3 regions of the Enterobacter chinensis genome follow, and region 1 is predicted to be linked to each of the others. Evidence: predicted binding sites of a transcription regulator. Region 1 holds the regulator's gene; each other region holds the start of a gene.
The links. The regulator CRP, encoded in region 1, controls carbon source genes, mostly activating them, when cyclic AMP is high. The targets are predictions, from matches to a motif close to ATGTGANNNNNNTCACAT.
Positions count from the first base shown of each region.

Region 2: a site for CRP is predicted at 3,145-3,162, ahead of epd (erythrose-4-phosphate dehydrogenase). Genes of this name have one in related genera too.
Region 3: a site for CRP is predicted at 3,407-3,424, ahead of focA (formate transporter FocA). Genes of this name have one in related genera too.

Region 1 is NZ_JARDVI010000008.1:47,664-53,386, forward strand. Features, by position in the region: gene PYW49_RS20905 (hydrolase) at 1-806, shown strand, start outside; gene PYW49_RS20910 (YheU family protein) at 803-1,021, shown strand; gene PYW49_RS20915 (phosphoribulokinase) at 1,052-1,921, shown strand; gene PYW49_RS20920 (OsmC family protein) at 2,001-2,405, opposite strand; gene crp (cAMP-activated global transcriptional regulator CRP) at 2,717-3,349, shown strand; gene PYW49_RS20930 (YccS/YhfK family putative transporter) at 3,407-5,494, shown strand; gene argD (bifunctional acetylornithine/succinyldiaminopimelate transaminase) at 5,491-5,723, opposite strand, start outside.
Region 2 is NZ_JARDVI010000003.1:370,493-376,215, reverse strand. Features, by position in the region: gene fbaA (class II fructose-bisphosphate aldolase) at 1-625, opposite strand, end outside; gene pgk (phosphoglycerate kinase) at 718-1,881, opposite strand; gene epd (erythrose-4-phosphate dehydrogenase) at 1,931-2,950, opposite strand; gene tkt (transketolase) at 3,276-5,267, opposite strand; gene loiP (metalloprotease LoiP) at 5,540-5,723, shown strand, end outside.
Region 3 is NZ_JARDVI010000002.1:205,409-211,131, forward strand. Features, by position in the region: gene serC (3-phosphoserine/phosphohydroxythreonine transaminase) at 1-333, opposite strand, end outside; gene PYW49_RS05935 (DUF421 domain-containing protein) at 496-1,188, opposite strand; gene ycaO (30S ribosomal protein S12 methylthiotransferase accessory factor YcaO) at 1,316-3,076, shown strand; gene focA (formate transporter FocA) at 3,483-4,340, shown strand; gene pflB (formate C-acetyltransferase) at 4,392-5,723, shown strand, end outside.

The DNA of each region.
Region 1 (5,723 bases):
AGCCGCGTCTGGTGGTCTTTCACGGCCTGGAAGGCAGCCTGCACAGCCCCTATGCGCATGGGTTAATTGAGGCGGCAAAAGCCCGCGGCTGGCTCGGCGTGGTGATGCATTTTCGTGGCTGTAGCGGCGAACCCAATCGTCAGAAACGCATCTATCACTCGGGTGAAACCGAAGACGGAACGTGGTTTTTACACTGGCTGCGTGAAAACTTTGGCACAGTTCCCACCGCTGCCGTGGGCTATTCGCTGGGCGGAAATATGCTGGCCTGTCTGCTGGCGAAAGAGGGTGAAAGCGTACCGCTGGATGCCGCAGTGATTGTCTCCGCGCCGTTTATGCTGGAGCAGTGCAGCTACCACATGGAGAAAGGCTTTTCCCGCGTCTATCAGCGCTACTTGCTCAACCTGCTGAAGGCCAACGCGGCGCGTAAGCTGAAGGCCTACCCGGATACCCTGCCGGTCAGCCTGCGCCAGCTGAAAAAAGTGCGCCGTATTCGCGAGTTCGACGATCTGATCACCGCGAAAATTCACGGCTTCGCCGATGCGATTGACTATTATCGTCAGTGCAGCGCCATGCCGCTGCTCAGCAAGATCGCGCAGCCGACGCTCATCATTCATGCCAAAGATGACCCTTTTATGGATCATCACTCGATCCCCGCTCAGGAATTCCTGCCCGACAACGTTCACTATCAGTTGACGGAGCACGGCGGCCACGTCGGGTTTATCGGCGGTACGCTGCGTCGCCCGAAAATGTGGCTTGAGACGCGTATTCCTGACTGGCTAACCCCTTATCTGGACGGTGCAAAATGATTATTCCCTGGCAGGATCTGGCTCCCGAAACGCTCGATAATCTGATTGAAAGCTTTGTATTACGCGAAGGCACCGATTATGGTGAACAGGAACGCTCGCTTGAGCAAAAGGTCAACGATGTAAAGCGCCAGCTGAAAAGCGGCGACGTATTGCTGGTGTGGTCAGAACTGCATGAGACGGTCAATATCATGCCCCGCAACGCGTTTCACGGCTGATCTTCCAACCTTTTCAGTCAGGGAGTTGCTATGTCTGCCAGACATCCGGTTATTGCCGTTACGGGGTCGAGTGGTGCGGGAACCACCACCACCAGCCTCGCATTTCGCAAGATTTTCGCCCAGCTGAATCTCCGTGCGGCGGAGGTCGAAGGCGATAGCTTTCACCGCTACACACGTCCGGAGATGGACATGGCCATCCGTAAGGCGCGCGATCTGGGTAAACACATCAGCTACTTCGGCCCGGAAGCCAATGACTTCGGCCTGCTGGAACAAACCTTTCTGGAATACGGTAAGAGCGGCAAAGGGCAGTCCCGCAAGTATCTGCATACCTATGATGAAGCCGTGCCCTGGAATCAGGTGCCGGGCACCTTCACCCCCTGGCAGCCGCTGCCGGAACCCACCGATGTGCTGTTTTACGAAGGATTACACGGCGGCGTGGTCACGCCTCAACACGACGTGGCGCGTCACGTGGATCTGCTGGTCGGGGTGGTCCCTATCGTTAACCTGGAGTGGATCCAGAAGCTGACGCGTGACATGAGCGAGCGCGGCCACTCGCGCGAGGCGGTGATGGATTCCGTCGTTCGTTCAATGGAAGACTACATCAATTACTTAACGCCGCAATTCTCCCGCACGCACATTAACTTCCAGCGCGTGCCGACGGTGGACACCTCCAACCCGTTCGCCGCCAAAACGATACCGTCCCTGGATGAGAGCTTTGTGGTGATCCATTTCCGCAATCTTGAAGGTATCGATTACCCCTGGCTGCTGGCGATGCTGCAGGGCTCATTTATTTCGCACATGAATACGTTGGTAGTGCCGGGCGGGAAAATGGTGCTGGCGATGGAATTAATCATGACGCCGCTGGTGGAGCGGTTGATGGAAGGGAAGCAGATCGCATAATCAGTTTTGCCCGGTGGCGCTGCGCTTACCGGGCCAACAATCCGTAGGGCGGGTAAGCGCAGCGCCACCCGCCAAAAGATTAAGCCTCGATCACTTCATACGAATGGGTAATTTTTACCGCTTTCTCCAGCATTAACGCCACAGAGCAGTACTTCTCCGCAGACAGGTCCACCGCACGCGAGACCGCCGCGTCTTTCAGTTCTTTACCGGTGACAACAAAGTGCAGATTAATGTGGGTGAACAGGCGTGGCGCCTCTTCGCGACGTTCTGAGGTGAGTTTAACCTCGCAATCTGTCACGTCATGACGACCTTTTTGCAAAATCGACACTACGTCAATCGCACTGCATCCACCTGCTGCCATCAGCACCATTTCCATTGGGCTTGGTGCTTTGTCGCCGGAGTTACCATCCATCAAAATCTGGTGTCCTGACGCGGACTCGCCCAGGAACGTTAAACCTTCAACCCACTTCACGCGCGCTTGCATATTTTTGAACTCCAACGTTGCATTTTTGGTGACAGATTACGCGTGTGTTACATTTCTCGCAATGGAAGGCGACCTGCATCATGCTGAAGCGAGACACCAGGAGACACGCGGCGAAAGCTATGCTAAAACACTCAGGATGCTACAGTAATACATTGACGTTACACGTGTATGCAGAGGACATCAAACTTTACTGGCTGCGAAACGTTACGGTAGCCGACTTCCCAGGGTATGGGTAAGAATTCGATTGCAACCCCAGAGTCCGGATGCATCTGATGACTCTGGTGACAGCTTATAACAGAGGATAACAGCGCATGGTGCTTGGCAAACCGCAAACAGACCCGACTCTCGAATGGTTCTTGTCTCATTGCCACATTCATAAGTACCCATCGAAGAGCACGCTGATTCACCAGGGTGAAAAAGCGGAAACGTTGTATTACATCGTTAAAGGCTCGGTGGCAGTGCTGATCAAAGATGAAGAAGGGAAAGAAATGATCCTTTCTTATCTGAACCAGGGCGATTTCATCGGTGAACTGGGCCTGTTTGAAGAGGGCCAGGAACGTAGCGCCTGGGTTCGTGCAAAGACAGCATGTGAAGTGGCTGAAATTTCTTACAAGAAGTTCCGTCAGCTGATTCAGGTTAACCCTGACATCCTGATGCGTCTTTCTTCCCAGATGGCGCGCCGTCTGCAGGTCACCTCAGAGAAAGTGGGTAACCTCGCCTTCCTGGACGTGACCGGCCGTATTGCGCAGACCCTGCTGAACCTGGCGAAACAGCCAGACGCAATGACCCACCCGGACGGCATGCAAATTAAAATTACCCGTCAGGAAATTGGTCAGATCGTTGGTTGTTCCCGTGAGACAGTAGGCCGTATCCTGAAAATGCTGGAAGATCAAAACCTGATCTCCGCCCACGGTAAAACCATCGTGGTCTACGGAACGCGTTAATTCCGCTTAAACGGCGTGCCACCACAAGGTGTCACGCCGTTTTTGTCTCTACTCCCCATGTGGCGCAGGCTGATCTATCACCCGGAAGTTAACTACGCACTGCGACAAACGCTGGTGTTATGTCTTCCTGTGGCCGTAGGCCTGATCCTCGGACATCTTCAGCAAGGCCTGCTGTTTTCTCTCGTCCCTGCCTGCTGCAACATTGCCGGTCTGGACACGCCGCATAAGCGCTTTTTCAAACGCCTGATTATTGGCGGCTGCCTGTTTGCGGGCTGTAGCCTCGCCGTACAGCTTCTGCTTGCCCGGGATATTCCGCTGCCGCTGATTCTGACCGTGCTGGCCATGACCCTCGGCGTCACGGCCGAAATCAGCTCGCTGCATGCCCGCCTGCTTCCCGCCTCATTGATTGCGGCCATTTTCACGCTTAGCCTCGCCGGAAATATGCCGGTGTGGGAGCCGCTGCTGATCTACGCCCTGGGAACGCTGTGGTACGGGCTGTTTAACTGGTTTTGGTTCTGGCTGTGGCGCGAACAGCCGCTGCGTGAATCCCTGAGCCTGCTCTATGTGCAGCTGGCGGATTACTGCGAAGCCAAATACACCCTGCTCACCCAGCATACCGATCCGGAAAAATCCTTGCCGCCGCTGCTGACGCGCCAGCAAAAGGTGGTGGATCTGATAAGCCAGTGCTATCAGCAGCTGCATATGCTCGCCGCCAACAAGAACCACGAATACAAACGGCTGCTGCGCACCTTCCAGGTTGGGCTGGATCTGCAGGAGCATATCTCCGTTAGCCTTCACCACCCGCAAGAGGTGCAAAAGCTGGTCGAGCGCAGCCACGCCGAAGCGGTGATCCGCTGGAACGCGCAGACCGTGTCGGCGCGCCTGCGGGTCCTGGCTGACGATATTCTCTACCACCGCTACCCCACGCGCTTTAACATGGAAAAACAGCTCGGCGCACTGGAGAAAATCGCGCGCCAGCATCCGGATAACCCGGTCGGCCAGTTTGCCGCCTGGCACTTCAGCCGCATCGCCCGCGTGCTGCGTACACAGCGCCCGCTTTACCCCCGCGATCTGATGGCGGATAAGCAAAAGCGGCTTCCGTTATTGCCCGCGCTCAGAAGCTATCTTTCTCTTAAATCTTCCGCTCTGCGCAACGCCGCCAGAATTAGCGTTATGCTCAGTACCGCCAGCCTGATGGGCATGGCGCTGCATCTGCCAAAACCCTACTGGATCTTAATGACCGTGCTGTTTGTCACCCAGAACGGTTACGGCGCTACGCGGGTGCGTATTCTGCATCGGGCCGGCGGAACGATGGCGGGGCTGATTATTGCGGGCGTGACGCTGCACTTCCACGTGCCGGAAGGTTATACCCTGGCAGGGATGCTGGCGATTACGCTGGTAAGCTACCTGATTATCCGCAAAAACTACGGCTGGGCGATGGTGGGCTTCACGGTGACGGCGGTATACACACTGCAGCTGCTCACGCTCAATGGCGAACAGTTTATTGTCGCCAGGCTGATTGATACCCTGATCGGCTGCCTGATTGCCTTTGGCGGCATGGTCTGGCTGTGGCCGCAGTGGCAAAGCGGGCTGCTCAGGCAGAACGCTCACGACGCGCTGGAGGCCGACCAGCAGGCCATTCGCCTGATCCTGAGCGACGACCCGCAGCCCTCCCCGCTGGCTTATCAGCGGATGAAGGTCAACCAGGCGCACAACGCCCTGTTCAACTCGCTCAACCAGGCAATGCAGGAGCCGGGCTTTAACTCGCACTATCTGGCGGACATGAAGCTCTGGGTGACCCACAGCCAGTTTATCGTCGAGCATATTAACGCCATGACGACGCTGGCGCGCGAGCACACGATGCTGACGCCAGACCTGGCGCAACGTTACCTGCAGTCGTGTGAGATTGCGTTGCAGCGCTGTCAGCAGCGTCTGGAATATGACTCGCCGGGTGAGTCGGGAGATTCGAATATTCTGGAAGCGCCGGAGACGTTAACCCACGGGCCTATGAGCACCCTGGAGCAACATTTACAGCGCATTCTGGGGCATCTGAACACCATGCACACCATTTCGTCGGTGGCATGGCGTCAGCGTCCGCATCACGGGATTTGGCTAACCCGCCGGTTGAAGCGAACCGAGTATTAGCCTTTAACGATCTTCGCGACCGCCGCGGCAAAGCGGGTTAATCCTTCTTCAATGTCTTTGTCTTCCACCACCAGCGATGGCGCAAAACGCATCACGTCCGGTCCCGCATTCAACACCATCACCCCTTCGTGGGCGGCGGCGTGCAGGAAATCGCGCGCGCGACCTTTGTACTGTGGCTTCAGCTCGGCACCAATCAACAGGCCCATGCCGCGGATCTCGCTGAACACGT
Region 2 (5,723 bases), on a different contig from region 1:
CGGTGTAAGCGTAATCAACGTCTTCTGGCTGGGTGTACAGTGCAGAAGCGTCCATGTGGCTGTTGTCCACGCCGTCTTCTTCACCACCGGTGCAACCCAGTTCGATTTCCAGGGTCATGTCCATTTTGGACATACGCGCCAGGTATTTGGAGCAGATTTCGATGTTTTCGTGCAGTGACTCTTCAGACAGGTCGATCATGTGAGAAGAGAACAGTGGCTTACCGGTAGCTGCGAAGTGTTTTTCACCCGCATCCAGCAGACCGTCGATCCACGGCAGCAGTTTCTTCGCGCAGTGGTCAGTGTGCAGGATAACCGGAACACCGTAGTGCTCAGCCATCTGGTGTACGTGGTGCGCACCAGAGATAGCACCCAGGATTGCAGCGCCCTGAGGAACGTCAGTTTTCACGCCTTTACCTGCGATGAACGCAGCGCCGCCGTTAGAGAACTGAACGATAACCGGTGCTTTTACTTTTGCAGCGGTTTCCAGTACGGCGTTGATGGAGTCGGTACCCACGCAGTTAACTGCTGGCAGAGCGAAGTTGTTTTCTTTAGCTACCTGGAACACTTTCTGTACGTCATCACCAGTGATAACGCCAGGTTTTACGAAATCAAAAATTTTAGACATGTTGCTTAGTCCTGTATCTTCGGCCGTTAGAAAAGGTGCGAGCTCTTAAAAGCGCGCTGAAAATTGGGCAGGTTTCCCTGCCCTTGAATGGCTTACTTCTTAGCGCGCTCTTCGAGCATTGCTACTGCTGGCAGTACTTTGCCTTCCACGAATTCGAGGAATGCACCGCCACCAGTGGAGATGTAGGAGATCTTGTCAGCGATACCGAACAGATCGATTGCTGCCAGGGTGTCACCACCGCCTGCAATAGAGAACGCTTCGCTGTCTGCGATAGCGTTAGCAACGATTTCAGTACCTTTGCGGAAGTTCGGGAATTCGAACACGCCAACAGGGCCGTTCCACAGGATGGTTTTTGCGTTTTTCAGGATTTCAGCCAGTTTCTGTGCAGAAACGTCGCCCAGGTCCAGAATCTGCTCTTCATCTTTGATGTCGTTTACAGACTTCAGGGTCGCAGTCGCAGTTTCAGAGAACTCGGTCGCAACGCGAACGTCAGTTGGAACCGGGATATCGCAGGTGGTCAGCAGGCGTTTTGCTTCATCAACCAGGTCTGCTTCGTACAGGGATTTACCGACGTTATGGCCCTGAGCGGCAACGAAGGTGTTCGCGATACCACCGCCAACGATCAGCTGGTCAGCGATTTTAGACAGGGAATCCAGAACGGTCAGTTTGGTAGAAACTTTAGAACCACCAACGATAGCCACCATTGGACGAGCAGGTTCTTTCAGCGCTTTACCCAGTGCTTCCAGTTCGTCAGCCAGCAGAGGACCAGCACACGCAACGTCTGCAAATTTACCGATACCGTGGGTAGAAGCCTGTGCACGGTGAGCCGTACCGAATGCATCCATTACGAATACGTCGCACAGTGCAGCGTATTTTTTGGACAGCGCTTCGTCGTCTTTCTTCTCGCCTTTGTTGAAGCGAACGTTTTCCAGAACCACCAGTTCACCGGCAGCGACTTCAACGCCGTCCAGGTAATCTTTTACCAGGCGAACAGGGTTAGACAGTTTGTCTTTCAGGTAATTAACAACTGGCAGCAGAGAGAACTCTTCGTTGTACTCGCCTTCGGTTGGACGACCCAGGTGGGAGGTTACCATCACTTTAGCGCCCTGCTTCAGAGCCAGTTCGATGGTTGGCAGAGATGCACGAATACGCGCGTCGCTGGTCACTTTGCCATCTTTAACCGGTACGTTCAGATCGGCACGGATGAAAACGCGTTTACCAGCCAGATCCAGATCGGTCATCTTAATTACAGACATGGTGAATCCTCTCGTTGATTCTTAAAGTTTTGCAGACGCACGATGCGTCTTACCTGAAACCTTGAGCGGCCATTGCTAACGTGGTGTCGAGCATTCGGTTAGCAAAGCCCCATTCGTTATCACACCAGACCAGCGTCTTGATAAGGTGTGCGCCACTGACGCGCGTTTGAGTGCCATCAACAATGGCGCTATGCGGGTCGTGGTTAAAATCCACTGAGACCAACGGTAATTCCGTATAGTCAACTATACCATGAAATGCCCCCTGTGCCGCTTTTTGCAGCAACAGGTTGACTTCACAGGCTTTTACCGGTTTTTTTACCGTCACGCTAAGGTCGATTGCGGTGACGTTGATCGTCGGAACTCGCACGGCAATCGCTTCAAAACGGTCTTTAAACTGCGGAAAAATTCGGGTGATCCCTGCAGCCAGCTTTGTGTCCACCGGAATGATTGACTGGCTCGCTGCACGCGTGCGCCGTAAATCCGGGTGGTAAGCGTCAATTACCTGCTGATCGTGCATGGCGGAGTGAATCGTGGTCACGGTGCCAGATTCAATGCCATACGCATCGTCTAACAGTTTGATGACCGGAATAATGCAGTTAGTCGTGCAGGAGGCGTTGGAGACAATGCGGTGTTCGGCTTGCAGTTCATGCTGGTTGACGCCAAACACGACGGTCGCGTCGAGGTCGTTACTGCCGGGATGAGAAAACAGGACTTTCTTCGCACCTGCTGCCAGATGCGCTTCGCCATGTTCGCGGTTGCCGTACACACCGGTACAGTCAAGTACCACATCCACACCCAGTTCACGCCAGGGCAACCCGGAAATGCTGTTCTCATGCAGCACACGAATAGCATCGTCACCGACAAAAAGCTGATCTCGTTCCTGGCGTACATCCCAGGCAAAGCGTCCGTGGCTGGTATCATATTTCAACAAATGCGCCATGCCCGTAGCATCCGCCAGTTCATTGATTGCCACCACGGTCATCTCCGCTCGACGTCCGGATTCATACAAAGCACGAACCACATTACGCCCGATGCGACCGAAGCCATTAATCGCTACGCGTACGGTCATAGATCTCCTGCAAAGCTATCCCTGAATCTGAGGTGGCTGAAAGAGTAATCCAGCTACGCCCTAAGGGGAATCCTTGCTGTCACAAACTGCGATTGATTGGTCAATTGTCGAACATTTAATCGACTGAAACGCTTCAGCAAGAATAAGCGAATCGGGGAATAAAAGGAATGTCTGTCCAGATGAATAAGCGAGCTATATGACTTGCGTCACATTTTCGGTGGAATAATGCCGACAAAAAAGCCGGGCGGCGCGCTAGCGCTTACCCGGCCTACTTTCGTGCCATTTGTAGGCCCGGTAAGCGTAGCGCCACCGGGCAAAACAGCAATTACAGCAGTTCTTTCGCCTTCGCGACAACGTTCTCAACGGTGAAGCCGAACTCTTCAAACAGCAGTTCCGCCGGAGCAGATTCACCGAAGGTGGTCATGCCGACGATTGCGCCGTTCAGGCCCACATATTTGAACCAGTAGTCAGCGATACCCGCTTCCACTGCAACACGAGCAGAAACCGCTTTAGGCAGAACGGATTCACGGTAAGCAGCATCCTGCTTGTCGAACGCATCGGTAGACGGCATGGATACCACGCGCGCCTTCACGCCTTCGGCAGTCAGTTTGTCCCAGGCCGCGACAGCCAGCTCAACTTCAGAACCGGTTGCGATGAAGATCAGCTCAGGCTGGCCTGCGCAATCTTTCAGCACGTAGCCACCGCGAGCGATGTTCGCCAGCTGCTCTGGCGTACGATCCTGCTGCGCCAGGTTCTGACGGGAGAGGATCAGTGCGGTTGGGCCGTCATGACGCTCAACACCGTATTTCCACGCAACGGCAGATTCAACCTGGTCACATGGACGCCATGTGCTCATGTTCGGGGTCACACGCAGGGAAGCCACCTGCTCTACCGGCTGGTGGGTTGGACCGTCTTCGCCCAGACCGATTGAGTCGTGAGTGTAGACCATCACCTGACGCTGTTTCATCAGCGCAGCCATACGCACGGCATTACGTGCATATTCTACGAACATCAGGAAGGTAGACGTGTACGGCAGGAAACCGCCGTGCAGGGAGATACCGTTCGCAATAGCCGTCATACCGAATTCACGTACACCGTAATGGATGTAGTTGCCGGCAGTATTTTCGTTGATAGGCTTAGAACCAGACCACAGAGTCAGGTTAGAAGGTGCCAGGTCAGCGGAGCCGCCCAGGAATTCCGGAAGCAGTGGACCGAACGCTTCGATCGCATTCTGAGACGCTTTACGGCTGGCGATTTTAGATGGGTTCGCCTGCAGCTTAGCGATGAATTCGTTCGCTTTCGCGTCGAAGTTAGACGGCATGTCGCCTTTCATACGACGAGTGAATTCAGCCGCTTCCTGTGGGAAGGCTTTCGCGTAAGCAGAGAACTTCTCATTCCATGCAGCTTCTTTCGCCTGACCCGCTTCTTTTGCATCCCACTGAGCATAAATGTCAGATGGAATTTCGAATGCAGGGTGTTTCCAGCCCAGTGCTTCACGGGTCAGTGCGATTTCCGCGTCGCCCAGTGGTGCGCCGTGAGAGTCGTGAGTACCCGCTTTGTTCGGTGAACCGAAGCCGATGATGGTTTTGCACATCAGCAGGGACGGTTTGTCAGTGACCGCGCGCGCTTCTTCTACCGCACGTTTAATCGAGTCAGCATCGTGGCCATCAACGCCACGCACAACGTGCCAGCCGTAGGCTTCGAAACGTTTAGCGGTGTCATCAGTGAACCAGCCTTCAACGTGACCGTCGATGGAGATACCGTTGTCGTCATAGAACGCAACCAGTTTGCCCAGCTTCAGGGTACCTGCCAGGGAGCACACTTCGTGAGAAATGCCTTCCATCATGCAGCCGTCGCCCATGAACGCGTAGGTGAAGTGGTCTACGATGTCGTGACCAGGACGGTTGAACTGCGCCGCCAGCGTCTTCTCAGCAATCGCCATACCCACAGCGTTAGCAATACCCTGACCCAGCGGGCCGGTGGTGGTTTCTACGCCAGCGGTGTAGCCCACTTCCGGGTGACCTGGAGTTTTGGAGTGCAGTTGACGGAAGTTTTTCAGCTCTTCAATAGGCAGATCGTAACCAGTGAGGTGCAGCAGGCTATAGATCAGCATGGAGCCGTGGCCGTTGGACAGCACGAAGCGGTCGCGGTCAGCCCATGACGGGTTCTGCGGGTTGTGGTTCAGGAAATCACGCCACAGGACTTCGGCGATATCAGCCATACCCATAGGAGCCCCTGGGTGGCCGGATTTGGCTTTCTGTACTGCGTCCATGCTCAGCGCACGAATAGCATTAGCAAGCTCTTTACGTGAGGACATTTTAACTCCAGATCGGACTGTTAAAGGCCATGCCCTTGACGACAGCGCGTTTTGGGCTACGCCGGAAAAAAGTGCCAACAATGTAACCCAAGCGGCATGCCATGTACATGGACCATTCTTTTGCTTGTTAAGAAATCTCTGGATCATGCTCGCATGTTGCGCAATCTGCTCGCCCGGCCCTGTAGATATTCCTTATACTTAGCCCGACACCGGCTTCGCTGACGGTGCACTTTTCGGATTTTATTCAGATTAACGAGTACGGAAGCAACCTCATGAAAATGCGTGCAATAGTGCTGGCCTTGGGTACAACGCTCCTGCTGAGCGGCTGTCAGAATATGGATTCTAACGGCCTGATGACGTCAGGCGCAGAAGCCTTTCAGGCCTATTCCCTGAGCGATGCGCAGGTTAAAGCGCTGAGCGACCAGGCCTGTAAAGATATGGACGGAAAAGCCACGC
Region 3 (5,723 bases), on a different contig from region 1:
GTGCGCTTCTTTTACCGCACTGGCCGCCCAGTAGCCCGCATCAACGTAATCAGCGGTGGTTTTGTCACCCAGCAGATTGAGTGGGATGCCAGCAAACTGACCGCGTCCACCGCCGTGACAGAACAATACTTTGTAGTTCGAGGGGATATTCAGCAGATCGCGAAAATCCTTTTCTGCCTCTTCCGCCACCTGAATAAACTCTTTACCCCGGTGGCTGATTTCCATCACCGACGTACCGAGACCATTCCAGTCACAAAGTTCCTGTTGAGCCTGTTTAAGCACGTCTGCCGGTAACATCGCCGGACCTGAACTGAAATTAAAGACTTGAGCCATTTCCCCTCACCACGCTAAAAGCCATAAGTTATAACTGTGGATATCGGTTTTATCATTCAGTGACACGCGCCGCAATGTCTAAAACTTATGACCCGTGAAATGTGCCCTGCGTCACACAAAACAATCTGCCGCCTCGCTAAGACAAAACCGACAAAATGGCTGTCAGGTGATGCGTTTAGCCCGGCTAACCTTCGTCCATTCCGGATTTGCACAGCGAGGGCATAATTGACGATCCCCTGGCAGCATCGCAACTACGTGGCTGCATCTCACGCAGGCATACTCGCCCGCTTCGGGTACGGTTCTGAAACGCTCGACCAACATATCTGGCAGGATACAAAGCCCAGGCTTCACCTCGTCGTCAGAATAGTAATAGACGCTGATCTGCCCGTTGGTTTCCATTATCGCCAGACGCACCTGCCCGAGCTGTTCAACGCTATTCAGGCGTAGCTCCATAAAGAACTCAAACTCGGTCATATTGGCGCTCTGAACATTTTCCCAGGCCAGCTGTCCGTCCTCGACGATAACGACCGGCTTCCCTTCAAGCAGATCTTCCAGCTTTTCGCTTTTCGACATCAGCCACATCACAAGGCGGTAAAGTAGCGCAAGTGAGACAAAGACGATAAATACCGGCACCATCGGCACATCATCATAAAAGGCGACGTCCCCCGCCGCTGAACCCAGCGTCAGGATGATCAACACCTCAAAGAGCGACATCTGTCGTACGCCACGACGCCCCGTTATCTTGAGAAACAGAAAGACCAGGACGAAGGTATACAGACTGCGCAGAGCGACTTCGCCTAAAAACTCAGGTGGGACTTTATCAAATGCCATCCGCTGGAGATCAAACGCTTTCATTTTTCTATGCCTTAACAGTAGGTTACTGAATGTAAGCATAGCTCAGGCTTTTATTTTCGCCGAAGATAGCACCTGTCACGCAAAACCCGTATCATTGCGCGCTTTACGTACGATAAAAGTGAACGCCATGACTCAAACGTTTATCCCCGGCAAAGACGCCGCTCTGGAAGATTCCATCGCTCGCTTCCAGCAGAAACTGACCGACCTGGGTTTTAACATCGAAGAAGCCTCCTGGCTCAATCCGGTGCCTCATGTCTGGTCCGTGCATATTCGCGATAAAGACTGTGCCCTGTGCTTTACCAACGGTAAAGGCGCGACAAAAAAAGCGGCACTGGCCTCTGCGCTGGGTGAGTACTTTGAGCGTCTGTCCACCAACTATTTCTTCGCTGACTTCTGGCTGGGCGAGACTATCGCTAACGGCCCGTTCGTTCACTATCCAAATGAAAAATGGTTCCCGCTGACCGAAGACGACGAACTGCCGGAAGGTATTCTCGACGCGCGCCTGCGTGCCTTCTACGATCCAGACAGCGAACTGACCGCCAGCATGCTGATCGATCTGCAGTCCGGTAACGAAGATCGCGGTATTTGCGCCCTGCCGTTTACCCGTCAGTCTGATGAGCAGACCGTCTATATTCCGATGAACATCGTCGGCAACCTGTATGTGTCCAACGGCATGTCCGCCGGTAACACCCGCAATGAAGCCCGCGTGCAGGGTCTGTCTGAAGTCTTCGAACGCCACATTAAAAACCGCATTATTGCCGAATCCATCAGCCTGCCTGAAATTCCGGCAGACGTGCTGGCGCGTTATCCGGGCGTGGTGGAATCCATCGCCAAACTGGAAGCAGAAGGTTTCCCAATCTTTGCCTATGACGGCTCGCTGGGCGGTAAATATCCGGTTATCTGCGTTGTGCTGTTTAACCCGGCCAACGGCACCTGTTTCGCCTCCTTCGGCGCGCACCCGGACTTCGGCGTGGCGCTGGAGCGTACCGTTACCGAGCTGCTGCAGGGCCGTAGCCTGAAAGATCTCGACGTCTTCACCCCGCCAACGTTCGACGATGAAGAAGTGGCCGAGCATACCAACCTCGAAACCCACTTCATCGACTCCAGCGGTTTGATCTCCTGGGATATGTTCAAACAGGACGCCGACTATCCGTTTGTGGACTGGAGCTTTGCCGGTACCACGGAAGAAGAGTTCGCTACGCTGATGGCTATTTTCAAAGCCGAAGACCAGGACGTCTATATCGCCGACTACGAGCACCTTGGCGTCTACGCGTGCCGCATTATTGTTCCTGGCATGTCCGACATCTACCCGGCTGAAGATCTGTGGCTGGCGAATAACAGCATGGGCGCGCATCTGCGTGAAACGCTGCTGGCTCTCCCAGGCAGTGAATGGGAGAAAGAAGATTATCTGAACCTGATCGCCCAGCTGGACGAGGAAGGCCACGATGACTTCACACGCGTACGTGAACTGCTGGGTCTGGCGACCGGTAAAGACAACGGCTGGTATACCCTGCGTATCGGTGAGCTGAAAGCGATGCTGGCCCTGGCGGGTGGCGACCTGGATCAGGCCCTGGCTTGGACCGAGTGGACCATGGAGTTCAATCAGTCAGTTTTCTCTGCCGAGCGCACCAATTATTACCGCTGCCTGCAAACGCTGTTGCTGCTGGCACAGGAAGACGATCGCGAGCCGCTGCAATATCTGAATGCTTTCGTGCGTATGTACGGTGCAGAGGCCGTGGAAGCAGCTAGCGCGGCCCTGAGTGGCGAAGAGCCATTCTATGGTCTGCAGGCTGTTGATAGCGATCTGAAAGCCTTCCCTGCCCATCAGTCACTGTTGAAGGCCTACGAAAAGCTGCAGAAAGCGAAAACCGCTTACTGGTCAAAATAAGCGCACATAACATTACCAGCAGTAGGCGTATTCAATCGTCTGGGCTATATTACGGGGCAATTTCATTGCCCCGTTTTTTATTTTCTTCGGCAATGACTGTTGATTGTAATAATAAAGTTAAACATGGGTAAATATAATAATATTTACCTGAGCTTTACTGTTACTATTTATGGTAAATACTCCATATTAATTAACTGTTTCAGAGGTGGCTGAACGAAAAAATTCAACTCTTTTCATAACTTTTAAAATTTATTTTTTTACGGATAATCAAATACTTACTCCGCATTTGTTGTAAAACCATACATACTGCGGGCCTATAAGCCAGGCGAGATATGATCTATATCAATTTCTCTTCTATAATGCTTTGTTAGTATCTCGTCGCCGACTTAATAAAGAGAGAGTTAGTGTGAAAGCTGACAACCCTTTTGATCTTTTACTCCCCGCTGCGATGGCCAAAGTTGCCGAAGAAGCGGGTGTCTATAAAGCAACGAAACACCCGATGAAGACGTTCTATCTGGCGATCACGGCTGGTGTGTTCATCTCTATCGCTTTCGTCTTCTACATCACCGCCACCACCGGTACTGCTGGTATGCCTTTCGGCATGGCCAAACTGATTGGCGGCATATGCTTCTCACTGGGTCTGATTCTTTGCGTTATCTGCGGTGCCGACCTCTTCACCTCAACGGTGCTGATTGTCGTGGCAAAGGCCAGCGGAAGAATTACCTGGGGTCAGCTGGCACGTAACTGGCTTAACGTCTACGTGGGTAACCTGGTTGGCTGTCTGCTCTTTGTTTTGTTGATGTGGCTTTCTGGCGAGTACATGACCGCCAACGGTGGCTGGGGGCTCAACGTCCTGCAAACCGCCGACCACAAAATGCACCACACATTTATCGAAGCCGTTGCTCTCGGCATCCTCGCTAACCTCATGGTCTGCCTGGCTGTATGGATGAGCTACTCGGGTCGTAGCCTGATGGACAAAGCCTTAATTATGGTTCTGCCGGTTGCGATGTTTGTTGCCAGCGGCTTTGAGCACAGTATCGCGAATATGTTCATGATCCCAATGGGCATTGTCATCCGCGACTTTGCGAGCCCGGAGTTCTGGACCGCAGTTGGTTCATCCCCGGAAAGTTTCTCTCACCTGACTATTATGAATTTCATTACTGATAACCTGATCCCTGTCACTATCGGGAACATTATCGGTGGGGGTCTGTTAGTTGGGTTGACATACTGGGTCATTTACCTGCGTGGCGACGATCATCATTGATGGTTTTCTCAGGCAGTAAATAAAAAATCCACTTAAGAAGGTAGGTGTTACATGTCCGAGCTTAATGAAAAGTTAGCCACAGCCTGGGAAGGTTTTGCGAAAGGTGACTGGCAGAATGAAGTAAACGTACGTGACTTCATTCAGAAAAACTATACCCCGTATGAAGGTGACGAATCCTTCCTGGCTGGCGCAACTGATGCGACCACCAAGCTGTGGGACAGCGTAATGGAAGGCGTTAAACTGGAAAACCGCACTCACGCGCCAGTTGATTTTGACACCTCCGTTGCTTCCACCATCACTTCTCACGATGCTGGCTACATCAACAAAGCCCTTGAGAAAATCGTTGGTCTGCAGACTGAAGCACCACTGAAACGCGCAATTATTCCGTTCGGTGGTATCAAAATGGTTGAAGGTTCCTGCAAAGCGTATAACCGCGAGCTGGACCCAATGCTGAAAAAAATCTTCACCGAATACCGCAAAACCCACAACCAGGGTGTATTTGATGTTTACACCAAAGACATTCTGAACTGCCGTAAATCTGGTGTTCTGACTGGTCTGCCAGATGCATATGGCCGTGGCCGTATCATCGGTGACTACCGTCGTGTTGCACTGTACGGTATCGACTTCCTGCTGAAAGACAAATACGCCCAATTCGTTTCCCTGCAGTCTGACCTGGAAAACGGCGTAAACCTGGAAGCGACTATCCGTCTGCGTGAAGAAATCGCTGAACAGCACCGCGCGCTGGGTCAGATCAAAGAGATGGCTGCGAAGTATGGCTGCGATATCTCTGGTCCTGCTACCAACGCTCAGGAAGCTATCCAGTGGACCTACTTCGGCTACCTGGCCGCGGTTAAGTCTCAGAACGGCGCAGCAATGTCCTTCGGTCGCGTATCCACCTTCCTGGATGCCTACATCGAACGCGACATCAAAGCAGGCAAAATCACCGAGCAAGACGCTCAGGAAATGATTGACCACCTGGTCATGAAACTGCGTATGGTTCGCTTCCTGCGTACTCCTGAATACGATGAGCTGTTCTCCGGTGACCCAATCTGGGCAACTGAATCAATCGGTGGTATGGGCGTTGACGGCCGTACGCTGGTTACCAAAAACAGCTTCCGCTTCCTGAATACCCTGTACACCATGGGGCCTTCTCCGGAGCCAAATATCACCGTTCTGTGGTCTGAAAAACTGCCTCTGAACTTCAAGAAATTCGCCGCTAAAGTGTCTATCGACACCTCTTCTCTGCAGTACGAGAACGATGACCTGATGCGTCCGGACTTCAACAACGATGACTACGCTATCGCTTGCTGCGTAAGCCCAATGGTCGTTGGTAAACAAATGCAGTTCTTCGGTGCGCGTGCAAACCTGGCGAAAACCATGCTG